DNA from 4 places in the Rhizobium sp. Nf11,1 genome. Region 2 is predicted to be linked to each of the others. Evidence: predicted binding sites of a transcription regulator. Region 2 holds the regulator's gene; each other region holds the start of a gene.
What was found. Region 2 encodes PhoB, which activates phosphate uptake and scavenging genes when phosphate is short. Its sites were predicted from a motif close to TGTCATNNANCTGTCAT; they were not measured.

Region 1 (3,290 bases), on a different contig from region 2:
GTTCTTTGACCTGCCCAAGCTTCTTGCCGAAGCTCACTGGGAGCGCGTCGGCATCTATCTCAGCCAATGGGTGAGTTATGATGTGCAGCCGGACTTCCGCATCCAGGATGACGGCTCGATCGAGGTGCGTTATCCCCGCTTCTCGCCGCTCGGCGACAATCCGCATCCGGACTGGGTGGTCAACAATCCCGATGGCAGCATCACCGTTTCCGTCAGCGGCACCAGCCGCAGCATCACCGTTTCGAAGAGCGAAACGATCGTGACCGCACACGGCGTCAGCGTCCCGGTCAACGTTTCGAGCGGCGCGCCCGAGGTGGTCGGCCCGGTGCCGAGCTGGATGACGGTCTATGACGACAACGTGCTCGCTGATCTCGGCTTTGCCGGCGACGTCAGCATTTCCGTCGATCGCGTGAAAGTTCGCAAGCGTTTCCTCGGCTGGGCGAATTTCCTCTTCGACACGCAATCGTCATTCTTCGACAAGCCGGTCGGCGACGTCCTTGGCCTCATTGTCTCCGGCCCGCGCATCAAGCCCGACCAGTCCAACCTGTCGCTCGCTTTCGATGACATCTGGAACAACAGCGAATGGCAGCACGGCGACGTCTGGACCAAGCTTTTCCAGACGATCGTCATGGCCTTTCTCGGAACGCTGCTCGGCGCGCTTGCCGCCTTCCCGCTCGCCTTCCTGGCGGCACGCAACATCACGCCGAACCGCCTCTTGAACCAGATTCTCAAGCGCTTCTTCGATTTCCTGCGCTCTGTCGACATGCTGATCTGGGCGCTTTTCCTGACACGCGCCTTCGGCCCAGGGCCGCTTGCCGGCAGCGGCGCGATCTTCCTCACCGAGACCGGCACGCTCGGCAAGCTTTATTCCGAGGGGCTCGAGAACATCGACAACAAGCCGCGGGAAGGCATCAAATCGACTGGCGCCCAGACCGTGCTCGTCCATCGTTACGGCATCATGCCGCAGATCGTCCCCGTCATCGTCAGCCAGACGCTCTACCAGTGGGAGTCGAACGTGCGCGGCGCCACCATCATCGGCGCCGTCGGCGCAGGCGGCATCGGCCTCAAACTCTGGGAGGCAATGCGCACCAACGCCAACTGGGAAAACGTCGCCTATATGGTCATTCTGATCCTGATCGTCGTCTTCCTGTTCGACGCCGCATCGAACGCGCTGCGCCATCGGCTGATGGGCACGAATTCGCACTGAGCACTCGATGAAGGCCGGTGGCGGCGCGGCCGTCATCATCATTCTGTCACGGAAATCTTTTAGCCGGGAGCCTGCTTGCGGTTCGCCGCCAAATCACTGCACATTGCGCTCCCCTTTCGACGATCCCCAGGACAAAATCCTTGCGCTACGCTCTCTATTTTTCGCCGCCGAAGGATGACCCTCTGACCGGCGCGGCTTCGCTCTGGCTCGGCCGCGATGCGTTCAGCGGCAAAACCTATCCTGCACCCGCACATGAGACGCTGAGTGCGGCAGAGCAGTTCGAGCTGACTGCCGACCCGCGACGCTACGGCTTTCATGCGACGATCAAGGCGCCGTTTTCGCTTGCCGCTTCTGTCACCGAAAAGGATCTCATGGCCTTTGCCGAGGAGTTTGCCGCGCGCACGCCGGCTTTCGAGATTCCCGAACTGGTGCTTGGCCAGCTCGGCCGCTTCTTCGCCCTTGTTCCCGGCTCTCTTCATCAACCTCTTCAGGATTTCGCCGCGAAGGTGGTAAAGTCATTCGAGCCGTTTCGCGCGGCGCTCTCCGAAGCCGATATCATCAGGCGTAACCCGGAGAAGCTCAGCGAAAGCCAACGCGCCAATCTGCAGCGCTGGGGTTATCCTTACGTCATGGAGGATTTCGGCTTTCACATGACGCTAAGCGGCCAGATCCCGGAGACACGCGCCGAGGTGATGAAAGCGATTCTGACCGAGCGCTTTGCCGGTTTCACCGGCCGGCCGCTTTCGATCTCCGGTCTAGCCGTCTTCATCGAGGAGACGCGCGGCGCCCCGTTCAAAGTTCGTTCCTGGCTGCCCCTTGCCGGCGCCAAAAACTGAAAGACCTGACAATATGAGCAAAGAGACCGTCTTTTCCAACGCCCGCATCGTTCTCGAGGACGACATCCTTTCAGGATCGATCCTTATCCGCGACGGCAAGATCGCCGATATCTCTGAAAGCAATTCGGTAGCCGGTGAAGATTTCGAGGGGGATTACGTCATTCCCGGCCTTGTCGAACTGCATACCGACCATCTCGAAGGCCATTATCAGCCGCGTCCGGGCATTCGCTGGCACAAGACGGCTGCCGTCCAGGCGCATGACGCCCAGATCGTCACATCGGGCATCACGACGGTCTTCGACTGCCTGCGCATGGGCGCGGACGAGGATGGCGGGTTCGAACATGGCGAGATGCGAGAGATGGCCGACGCCATCCAATCGGCGGAGAAGGAAGGCAGGCTGCGCGCCGAACACCTCATCCACCTGCGCTGCGAGGTATCGGCCGACAATGTGCTTGAACATTTCGCCGATTTCGAAAATGATCCGCATGTGCGGCTCGTCTCGCTGATGGATCACGCGCCCGGCCAGCGGCAGTTCCAGACGATGGATCAATATATCTTCTACTACCAAAAGAAGCGTGGTCTGAGCGATGAGGCCTTTGCCCGTTTCGTCGCCAAGCGCCAGGCGGAATCGGCGCGCAATTCGACGCCACATCGAAACGCCATCGCCAAGGTCTGCGCCGAGCGCGGCATCACGGTCGCAAGCCATGACGACGCCACACTCTCCCATGTCGACGAGGCGATCGACAATGGCGTGCGCCTTGCCGAGTTTCCGACCAGCTTCGATGCCGCCCGGGCATCGCACGAGCACGGCATGAGCGTGCTGATGGGGGCGCCGAACATCGTGCGCGGCAAATCCCATTCCGGCAACATCGCCGCCCGCGATCTCGCCGAAATGGGCGTGCTCGATGTTCTGTCCTCCGACTACGTGCCGCTCAGCCTGCTGCATGCACCCTTCATCCTTGCCGACGAGGTGGAAAGCATTACCCTTCCGAAAGCGATCGCGATGGTGACGTCGACGCCTGCCCGCACTGTCAGCCTCAATGATCGCGGCCGGATCGCGACCGGGCTGCGCGCCGATCTCGTCCGTGTCCACCGCTCGCACGGCGTACCGGTAACACGCTCCGTCTGGCGCCAGGGACGCCGTGTCGCATGACGCCGCACGAACCCCATGCGGCTGCTGGAGCCGAACGCGGTATCATGGTCGTCGTCGTTGGGCCGAGCGGCGCCGGCAAGGACACGCTGATGAA
Region 2 (3,290 bases):
CGCGTGCACGAATCCGGCACGGGCCTCTCCGGCGGTCAGCAGCAGCGCCTGTGCATTGCCCGCGCCGTTGCCGTCAGCCCGGAAGTCATCCTGATGGACGAGCCCTGCTCGGCCCTTGACCCGATCGCCACCGCCAAGGTCGAGGAGCTGATCCACGAACTGCGCGAAAACTATACGATCGTCATCGTCACCCACTCCATGCAGCAGGCCGCGCGCGTCTCGCAGCGCACCGCCATGTTCCACCTCGGCAATCTTGTCGAGGAGAACGACACCGACAAGATGTTCACCAATCCGGACGATCCCCGTACCCAGGACTACATCATGGGTCGCTTCGGCTGATCACGGCCATCCGAAGCCTTCCCCTTATTCGAGGACAAAGCCCCATGGCATCGACACATATTTATTCTGCCTATGATGATGATCTGAAGTTCCTGTCCAGGCGGATTTCCGAAATGGGCGGCCTGGCCGAACAGATGGTCGCCGAATCCGTCCGGGCGCTGGTCAACGGCGATACCGCGCTGGCGCAGAAGGTCATCTCAGACGACGTGATCCTCGATCACACCGAGCGCGAAATCGGCGACAAGGCGATCGTCACCATCGCCCGCCGGCAGCCGATGGCCGCGGACCTGCGCGAAATCATGGGTTCGATCCGCATCGCCGCCGATCTCGAACGCGTCGGCGACCTCGGCAAGAACACCGCCAAGCGCGTCATCGCCGTGCAGAGCACCGGCGTTCCCCGCAAGCTCGCCCGCGGTCTCGAGCATCTCTCCGAGCTGGCGCTTGTCCAGCTCAAGGAAGTGCTCGACGTCTATACGACACGCGCTGCCGACAAGGCGACCGCCATCCGCGAACGCGACAACGAGATCGACGCCATGTACACCTCGCTGTTCCGCGAGCTCTTGACCTACATGATGGAAGATCCGCGCAACATCACGAGCTGCACGCATCTGCTCTTCTGCGCCAAGAACATCGAGCGCATCGGCGACCATGCCACCAACATCGCCGAGACGATCTACTACATGGCGACAGGCGCCCAGCCGGAAGGCGATCGTCCGAAGGATGACAGCGCCAACACCGTTGGCGCCGCGACGGAATAATCCTTCCAAGATTGCGTGCGCGCCCGTTCGGGGCGCGCAAAGAGGTCGCAGCCAATTTCTGAATTTGCGCAGGACGCCTGCTTAGAACCCCGGTTTAAGGCTTGTGCGCGAGGAGACGGACACGCATGATCCCGAGAGTCGCAGTTGTTGAAGACGAGGAAGCCCTCAGCGTGCTCCTTCGCTATAATCTCGAAGCCGAAGGCTTCGAGGTCGATACCATCCTGCGCGGCGACGAGGCCGAAATCAGGCTTCAGGAGCGCACGCCCGACCTGCTCATCCTCGACTGGATGCTGCCCGGCGTCTCCGGCATCGAACTCTGCCGGCGCCTGCGCATGCGGCCGGAAACCGAGCGACTGCCGATCATCATGCTGACGGCGCGCGGCGAGGAGAGCGAGCGTGTGCGCGGACTGTCCACCGGCGCCGACGATTATGTCGTCAAGCCCTTCTCGACCCCCGAGCTCGTCGCCCGCGTCAAGGCGATGCTGCGCCGTGCCCGTCCCGAGGTGCTGTCCTCGGTGCTGAAATGCGGCGATATCGAGCTCGACCGCGAAACCCATCGCGTCCACCGCAAGAGCCGCGAAGTCCGCCTCGGCCCGACCGAATTCCGCCTGCTGGAATTCCTGATGTCGTCGCCGGGCCGGGTCTTTTCCCGCTCGCAGCTGCTCGACGGCGTCTGGGGCCACGACATCTATGTCGACGAGCGCACCGTCGACGTCCATGTCGGCCGCCTGCGCAAGGCGCTGAACTTCTCCAACATGCAGGACGTCATCCGCACCGTCCGTGGCGCCGGCTATTCGATGGAAGCCTGAGGGTTTCTACTGCTGCTAAAGTCAAAGATTTGCCCCTCACCCTAGCCCTCTCCCCGTTCTGACGGGGAGAGGGGACGTGCCCTGCGAAAGGTCGGCGGGGAACGGAGAGGTTGCGGCATGTCCCTTCGCCCCGCGTGCGGGGAGAAGGTGGCGGCAGCCGGATGAGGGGCAACCCCAGCGCTTCCACTCCAATCATAAAAAACGGGCCGCTCGGCCCGTTTTTTATGTCCGGCGATGTCGCCTTCTCAGCTGACCCGTGCCGCGGCCCGGCGCCTTTCGTTGATCGGCTGATAGGCAAGCTTCTGATGATAGCTGCAATAGGGAGAATTGTCGGGGGACTCGCAGCCGCAGAAATGGAAATCTTCCTTGAGCGGGTCGCCGACCGGCCATTTGCAGGTGCGTTCGGTGAGCTCCGTCAGGCCGAGGCGGCGAGAAATCGGCACGACCACATTGCCGGCCGGCACATATTCCATTTCGTCGACGGCATCGACCTCGATCTCTTCCTTCAGCATCGTTGCGCCCTGTTGACGGGTCACGGTGCGGGTGGTGATCCGGGAGGCGTAATTCGGCGCGCGCGGCGCGGACGTCTGGCGCTTCGGCGTGCGCGCCGCGGTGGCCGTGCCGCCGGCTTTGGCGCGGCCGGGAAGGCTGAGCCTGTGCACCTTGCCGATAACGGCGTTTCGGCTGACGCCGCCAAGCTGCGCAGCAATCTGGCTGGCGCTCAGTCCTTCGGCCCAAAGCTTCTTGAGTTTCTCGACCCGCTCGTCTGTCCAGTTCATGCCCTGTCTCCACCTTTTGCGTTGGTGATGGCAGAATCCCTCACCGTTGTCCCGGAAGCCTCCGAAACAAGAAACGCTTGATCAATTTTGGTGACTAGTTCCGCCGCATGCAGTCTAGTAATTGAACTTTAACCTAGTGTGAGGCTGACTCCGTGACAAGAGTCGCGGGAATCCGGATGAATCGAATTTCAAGTTTTCCCCAACTTGCTGCCTCTGCGTGGCATTTCTGCAATAATGCCTGTTGAAGGCCGAAAGTGCCGCTGTACAAGCTTGCTGCATAGGCTAAGGCGGCAGTTTTGTTGACATTGCAGCGCGAAAAGGAAATAGTACCGCTCGCCGCCGAAAGGCGGCATTTTTGATTTTTTGGACCTGGTTTTGTTAGCCGGAGTCCGTGCAAGACAACATTGAACGGGAGACCCGCGCCATGGCTGAAGCCGCGCCGCTTTATGACACCTATTCTCGCGCCCCGCTGCGGTTCGAGCGAGGCGAGGGCGTATGGCTGATCACCGAGAGCGGCGAGCGTTATCTCGATTTCGGCGCCGGTGTCGCCGTCACCTCCGTCGGCCATGGCAACCCGCATGTGGTCGCGGCGCTGAAGGAGCAGG
Region 3 (3,290 bases), on a different contig from region 2:
GTCGCCGAGATACGGCGTTCGATCGCCATGCCAGCCGTGTCGAGCGGTCTGGAATAACCGAAGCGCGGCAGCGTCGTGCGGTAAGCGCGCAGCAGGAAGATCGCCTCGATCATGTCGCCGCGCGATTGACGGACGGCCAGCGCTGCGAGAGTCCGGTCGAAAAGCGAGGCCTCGGCCATGACGCGGTCGACGGCGAGGGCGAGTTGTTCGACGATCTGGTCGATGCCGATCGCTGGCAGCGACCGGTCACCGCGGCGACGGTCGGCGAGCAGACGGTGGGCATTGGCAATGGCGGCCTCGCCACCCTTGACGGCAACATACATGAGCTCAGATCTCCGTTGCTGTGATCTTGGTGGTGCGCGGCAGGCAGACGAAGCGCTTGCCCGATGTCAGCACGATGTCGATGCCACGCGGAAAAAGCGCGCGGTTCTCGGCCCAGAGCCTGAGGAAGGTCTCCGGTAGGCCGACAGGCGCGATCTCCACGACGCTCTGGATCCCCGGACCCATCAGCACCAGCCTGCGTCCGCCGTCGAGTTCGGGAAGTTCGATGACAACAGTCGTCGAGCGGTCGGGATATTCCTGCGTGCCTGACGCAAACAGGCCGAAGGAGCAAAGCGCAGTGCCCGCCTCGATGAAGGCAAAGCGCGCATCCGCCTTTTCGGCGGTCAGCGGGGCGCCGGTGTGGAAGCCGAGCCAGTCCGGCACAGCGGACTTCGCTAGTCCCGAGGTAAGCCAGACTGATGTGTCATGGTCGCAAAGAGTGAGCGCGATCGTGCCGGCGGCAATACCGAGCGGCGCCGGCGGGTCGATCTCGGGCTCAACTGTCTGGATGGTGCCGGGGCGGGCCACGCCGTCCATCAGCATCTTGAAGACGCTCTGCGCATGGAAAACCGGATCGGTAAAGCCACCGGTAAAGACTTCTGTCGTCAGACCCATCAGTTGTCCCCCCGCACCATGGTGAAGAAGTCGACGCGGGTTGCCGCCGTCTCATCCACCTTACGACGTTCGGTGGTGGCGATCCTTTCCGCGATCGGCAAAAGCAGCGCCTGTTCGACGAAATCCCTGGTCGCCTCCTCCTGCCAGAGCGCGTCGAAGATCGCCGCAAGACGGGCCTTCTCCCGGTCGGTGCCGAGCGCCTGCGCATGACCGATGGAGCCGGACTCGAGCCGCACCGTTGAGCGTGTCATCGTCACCTCGCCGAGGTTAAAGGGAGCTCCGCCGCCGCCGATGCGGCCGCGCACCATCACCAGTCCGGTCTCCGGTCCGCGCACCGGATAAGCCACGGGCTTTTGCGGCAACGCGTCCCAGGCCGCCTGGAGTTCGCTCCGTTCCGCACGCGCCAGCAGATCGGCAACGCGTTTGCGCTCCAAGACCGTCTGTGACGCGGCGTCTGTCTTGTCCGCTGATATCATCGCTGCTTCCTCAAATGTCTATTGATATAGACAACCATACAAGCTATACCTAGCCTTAAATCGGTGTCGTGACAAGCGTGTGACATCGTGAGGCAAGGCAGAGGCGGAATGGCAGGACTGAAGCAGGTGCAGAGGCAGACGGGTGTGGCGCTGTGGCGTCAGATCGCCGATCGGATTCGCGAGGCGATCGGCAACGGAGCCTATGACGAAACCGGAATGGTGCCGCCGGAAACGGTGCTGGCGCTGCAATTCGGCGTTAACAGGCATACAGTGCGCAGTGCGCTGGCTGCGCTGGCGCAGGAGGGAATCGTGCGTGCGGTGCAAGGTCGCGGCACGCTGATCGAGCGCAAGGAGCGGCTGAATTTCCCCATCACCCGGCGCACGCGCTTCACCGCCGGCATTGGCGATCAGGCGCGCGAGATGCGCGGCCTTCTGCTCGATGAGGCGCAGGAGGAGGCGAGCGCCGACGTTGCCCGTTGGCTGGGCCTGAAACAGGGTGAGCAAGTGATCCGGCTGGAAACATTGCGCCATGCCGACCGGCGGCCGGTTTCAAAGGCGACGAGCTGGTTTCCCGCCGAACGTTTCGCCGGAATCGGTGAGGCCTACCGCAAGCACGAATCGATCACCAAGGCTTTCGCCGAGCTCGGCCTCGGGGACTACGTCCGGGCGACGACCGAGATAACAGCGGCCCATGCTGCGACAGCCGACCTTGCCGATCTGGAACTCACTCCCGGCGCGATCCTGCTGATTGCCAAGGCAATGAACACCGATCTCGACGGCTTACCAGTACAATATTCGATCAGCCGTTTCGCCGCCGACCGGGTGCAGTTCACGATCGAGAACTGAGGCCAGGAATTGAGATAAGGCGTGCCGACCCGTTCGGTGGCACGCCTCACAGAATTCAGTGTGCGCCGGACATATCGCCCAGCACTTCCTTGGAGGCGACGGTGGAATCCGCGTTCAGCTTGTAAACCATCGGAACGCCGGTCGCGAGGTTGAGGGCGAGCACGCCTTCTTTGGTGAGCTTGTCGAGCACCATGACCAGCGAACGCAGCGAATTGCCGTGGGCAGCGACCAGCACCTTTTCGCCGCGCAGCACGCGCGGCAGGATCTCGGTGAGGTAGTAGGGCCAGACGCGGGCGCCGGTATCGCGCAGGCTTTCACCGCCGGGCGGCGGCACGTCGTAGGAACGGCGCCAGATATGCACCTGTTCCTCGCCCCATTTGGCGCGCGCATCGTCCTTGTTGAGGCCGGAGAGATCGCCGTAGTCGCGCTCGTTCAGCGCCTGGTCGCGGATGGTCTCGAGATCAGGCTGGCCGACCTTGCCGAGGATGAGCTTCAGCGTGTGCTGCGCGCGCACCAGCGCCGAGGTATAGGCGACGTCGAATTTGATCCCGTATTCGGCAAGCGCAGCGCCGCCGGCTTTGGCTTCCTGAATGCCGAGTTCCGTCAGATCCGGGTCCTTCCAGCCGGTGAAGAGATTCTTCAGGTTCCAGTCGCTCTGGCCGTGGCGAACGAGGACGAGGGTACCGCTCATGAATATGCCTCCGTAGTATCCTTATTGGGAAGAAAGCCCGAGCACGTCGAGCATGGAATAGAGACCCGGCTTCTTGTCGCGCGCCCAGAGCGCGGCTTTGATGGCGCCGCGCGCGAAGATAGAACGGTCGGCCGCGCTGTGCGACAGGGTGACGATTTCGCCTTCTCCGGCGAAAAGCACGGAATGCTCGCCTATGACCGAGCCGCCCCGCAGCGTCGCAAAACCGATCGTGCCCGCCTCGCGGGCGCCGGTATGGCCGTCGCGAACCCTGACCGATTTCGACGCAAGATCGATATTGCGGCCCTTGGCCGCGGCTTCACCGAAGAGAAGGGCGGTGCCGG
Region 4 (3,290 bases), on a different contig from region 2:
ACAGCGCAGTTCGCATTTCGTCATGAATGTCCATGCACGCTGGCGGGAAACCGAGATGGACGGAAACTGCATCGGCTGGGCGCGCGAACTTTTCGAGGCAACCAAGCCGCATGCTGTGGGCACTGCCTACATCAACTTCATGCCTGAGGACGAGACCGACCGGGTCGAAATGGCCTACGGGGCTAATTATGCGCGCCTTTCGGAAATCAAGCTGCGCTACGATCCGAACAATTTGTTCCGGATGAATCAGAATGTGAAGCCGATGGCGGCGGTGCGAGCTGCTTGAATAGATGCAGCGTAGAAGACCCCGCCCCAAACCGCTCCCCACAAGGGTCCCTTGTGGGGAGCGGTTTACCCACCACGCTTCGGCGTCATCGTCACGTCAGCGCCATAGGCATCGCGCAGCTTGTTCTCCTGTCCCGGCTGCCGGTCGGCGGCCTGGTGCAGCGGTATCGTGTCGTAGCCCTGCAAACGCGTTCCCTCGATCAGCGTAACGTCGGAATTCCCAGGATTGTCGGAGCGCTCGAACCAGTCGACGGAGTGGTGCAGGAAATTCATTTCGACCGCCCGGTTGGTGACCCCGTGGCCGACGATCGCGACGTTGTGGTCGCCGTTTTCGGCCTCGCGCATGACGGTCTGAAGGAAGAGACGCACCCGCTGCGCCACGTCCGCCCGGCTTTCGCCGTCCGGCGGCCGCGCATAGAACTTGCCGCTATTGTTGCGCAGCCTCGCCCATTTTTCGAACTCCTCGGGGAATTTCTGCTTCTGCTCGGCACGGTCGTAGATTTCGGTGAAGAGGCCGAAATCCTGCTCGCGCAGAAGATAATCTTCCCTGACATCGCCGACGAAGTTTTCCGGCAGCGCTTCGAGCAGCGCATCCTTGCTCTGGCGCGTGCGCAGAAACGGCGAATACCAGATATGCAGCTTCTGGAATCCCTGGCTCGGCAGCCCTTTGAGGTACGAAGCGATGACAGCGCCTGCCTCAGCCGCCTGGCGATAGCCCCATTCAGTCAGCGGCACATTATGATCGCCGAATTGGCGGTAGGCCTGTTCGTTGATGTTGCCGAGGGATTCGCCGTGGCGAACGAGAAAGAGACGCATCGGCCATCCCGCTTTGTCGGACATGGAATCGTTGTCATCATGAACGCGCTCGATCGGCAGGGCAATATTGCCGGCCGAAAAGGGGCGTAGCGTCTGGTCGCCGCTTGCCCCCAATCCGCTTGGCCCGTCGATCTTGTTCACTCGGTTCCAAATCGAGGAGCGAGAGAGCGTCTTCCGGGCTATCAGCGGCCCTGGAAGATCTTGATGAGCTTTGGCGTAAACCGGTGAGCCTTGATGTCGAGCAGATCCTGATACGTAGCGCGACCGGAGATCGCGGCCGTCAGATATCGCTGGCAGGCGATCCTCGGAGCGTCATTGTCGGAGACGTTTGTCACGATCCCCGCGGCGCGCCGCGCATTTGCATCGAAATCCTTTGTGCACACTTTGACGAACTCGTTTCTCGCTCTCGCGCTGCCTTGCAGCAGCGTTACCGTCGCATCATAGTCCTGCTGCGTCGGTGCACAGCCGGCAAGCAGTGCCATAGAAATCATTATTGTCGCGGTTCGGGCGCGCATCATCAATATCCCCAGGTTACGCCTTGATCGGCAGCTGCTGTTAATTTGATTCTCGGCATGCGGGAAAGATCCAGGACCTCGCGGCGAGAAATTATGAATCGGATTTCCGATATCGCTATTGCGGGCTTCGATGGGATCTGCGTTTACCACCAGACGGAACGGCGGGTTTGCAGGGCTTTTCCCCAGCTTGTCATCTTCCTGAAACACGAGTCTGGTTTTGGAAGGCTAGATGAAAGATGGGGCACGAGCACTGTTCGTGACAGACATGATGGAACCCAGACATTTCCGCACGCTCTTCATTTCCGATGTGCATCTCGGCTCGAAGGCCGCGAAGGCTGATTTCCTGCTGGATTTCCTGCGCTACCACGAAGCCGATACGATCGTGCTCGTCGGCGACATCGTCGACGGCTGGCGCCTGAAGCGCAGCTGGTACTGGCCACAGGTCTGCAACGACGTCGTCCAGAAACTGCTGCGCAAGGCGCGCAAGGGCACGCGCGTCGTCTACATCCCCGGCAATCACGACGAATTCCTGCGCGACTTCCCGGGCATGCATTTCGGCGGCATCGAGGTCGTCGAGCGCATGCTGCATGACGGCGCGGACGGCAAGAAATACCTGATCCTGCACGGCGACGAGTTCGACGTCGTTGTCCGCAACGCCCGCCTGCTCGCCTATCTCGGTGACTGGGCCTATGATACGGCAATCCGCATCAACATCCTGCTCGCCGCCGTACGCCGTCGCCTTGGCATGCCATATTGGTCGTTTTCCGCCTGGGCGAAGCTGCAGGTCAAGCATGCGGTCAATTTCATCGGCGAGTTCGAACGCGTCGTGGCTGAAGAGGCGCGCAAGAGCGGAGCCGACGGGGTGATCTGCGGCCACATCCACCACGCCGTCATCCAGGAGATGGACGGCATCCGCTACATCAACACTGGCGACTGGGTGGAAAGCTGCACAGCGGTTGCAGAGCATGAGGACGGCACGTTCGAACTGATCACCTGGCGAGCGCTTGCTAGCGCAGTGCCGGCGCTTACCGCAGTCGAGCGTCTCGAAGAGGCGGAACTCGCCGCGCAGGCAGCGTGAATTTACAGCCGTCGCAGTCGCGGCGGCTCGCCAGCAATTTAGCCGTTACCGCGAGGTAACAGGCCCAATTTATTTTCTAAAACGTTTCCGGACGGCTATTTCTCGCAATGGTCGCGCCCCAGGGTGGTGTGTTAGGACAACATCTAGTTTCCTTCAGGTCCACCGATGATTCCCGCTCAACATTCTCCGGGTGAGGGAGCGCCGCCGCGCTTCCGGCTGCTCAGCGCGCTGTCCTATTGCGCGCCGCTGCTCGTCAATGGCGTCGTGCTGCCATTTTTCCCGGTTTGGCTGCAAACCCATAGTTTCAGTGACCGTGAAATCGGCATTATTCTCGCCATACCGATGGTGGTTCGAGTCCTGGTAGCACCTGTCGTCGCCATGATGGCCGACCGCATGAAGGAGCGCGCCACCGTGCTGCTCTGGTCGGGTGGCCTGTCGCTGCTGACGGCGATCGCGCTTTACTGGACGACCAGCTTTTGGCCGGTGACAATCGTCTTCGCGCTGCAGGGCGCCACCTTTGCGCCCTATGTGCCCGTGGTCGAATCGATCGTCATTTCAGGCGTGCGCCGCTGGGGGCTCGATTATGGGTCGATGCG

Region 1: ACQ7C1_RS09490 (DUF1045 domain-containing protein) is a predicted target of PhoB. The motif match lies at 1,241-1,257, and genes of this name have one in related genera.
Region 3: phnF (phosphonate metabolism transcriptional regulator PhnF) is a predicted target of PhoB. The motif match lies at 1,481-1,497, and genes of this name have one in related genera.
Region 4: ACQ7C1_RS16195 (UDP-2,3-diacylglucosamine diphosphatase) is a predicted target of PhoB. The motif match lies at 1,805-1,821, and genes of this name have one in related genera.

What each region holds. Positions count from the first base shown of each region.
Region 1 covers NZ_JBOBHU010000005.1:25,651-28,940, reverse strand. Annotated here, with positions in the region: gene phnE (phosphonate ABC transporter, permease protein PhnE) at 1-1,207, shown strand, start outside; gene ACQ7C1_RS09490 (DUF1045 domain-containing protein) at 1,348-2,043, shown strand; gene ACQ7C1_RS09485 (alpha-D-ribose 1-methylphosphonate 5-triphosphate diphosphatase) at 2,057-3,196, shown strand; gene phnN (phosphonate metabolism protein/1,5-bisphosphokinase (PRPP-forming) PhnN) at 3,193-3,290, shown strand, end outside.
Region 2 covers NZ_JBOBHU010000001.1:5,413-8,702, forward strand. Annotated here, with positions in the region: gene pstB (phosphate ABC transporter ATP-binding protein PstB) at 1-339, shown strand, start outside; gene phoU (phosphate signaling complex protein PhoU) at 384-1,097, shown strand; gene phoB (phosphate regulon transcriptional regulator PhoB) at 1,223-1,906, shown strand; gene ACQ7C1_RS00040 (GcrA family cell cycle regulator) at 2,152-2,685, opposite strand; gene ACQ7C1_RS00045 (aspartate aminotransferase family protein) at 3,110-3,290, shown strand, end outside.
Region 3 covers NZ_JBOBHU010000005.1:35,843-39,132, forward strand. Annotated here, with positions in the region: gene ACQ7C1_RS09535 (carbon-phosphorus lyase complex subunit PhnI) at 1-323, opposite strand, end outside; gene phnH (phosphonate C-P lyase system protein PhnH) at 328-936, opposite strand; gene phnG (phosphonate C-P lyase system protein PhnG) at 936-1,412, opposite strand; gene phnF (phosphonate metabolism transcriptional regulator PhnF) at 1,521-2,258, shown strand; gene ACQ7C1_RS09555 (2,3-bisphosphoglycerate-dependent phosphoglycerate mutase) at 2,314-2,949, opposite strand; gene dapB (4-hydroxy-tetrahydrodipicolinate reductase) at 2,971-3,290, opposite strand, start outside.
Region 4 covers NZ_JBOBHU010000010.1:21,376-24,665, reverse strand. Annotated here, with positions in the region: gene ACQ7C1_RS16210 (FAD-binding oxidoreductase) at 1-286, shown strand, start outside; gene ACQ7C1_RS16205 (histidine phosphatase family protein) at 352-1,101, opposite strand; gene ACQ7C1_RS16200 (hypothetical protein) at 1,284-1,616, opposite strand; gene ACQ7C1_RS16195 (UDP-2,3-diacylglucosamine diphosphatase) at 1,882-2,694, shown strand; gene ACQ7C1_RS16190 (MFS transporter) at 2,860-3,290, shown strand, end outside.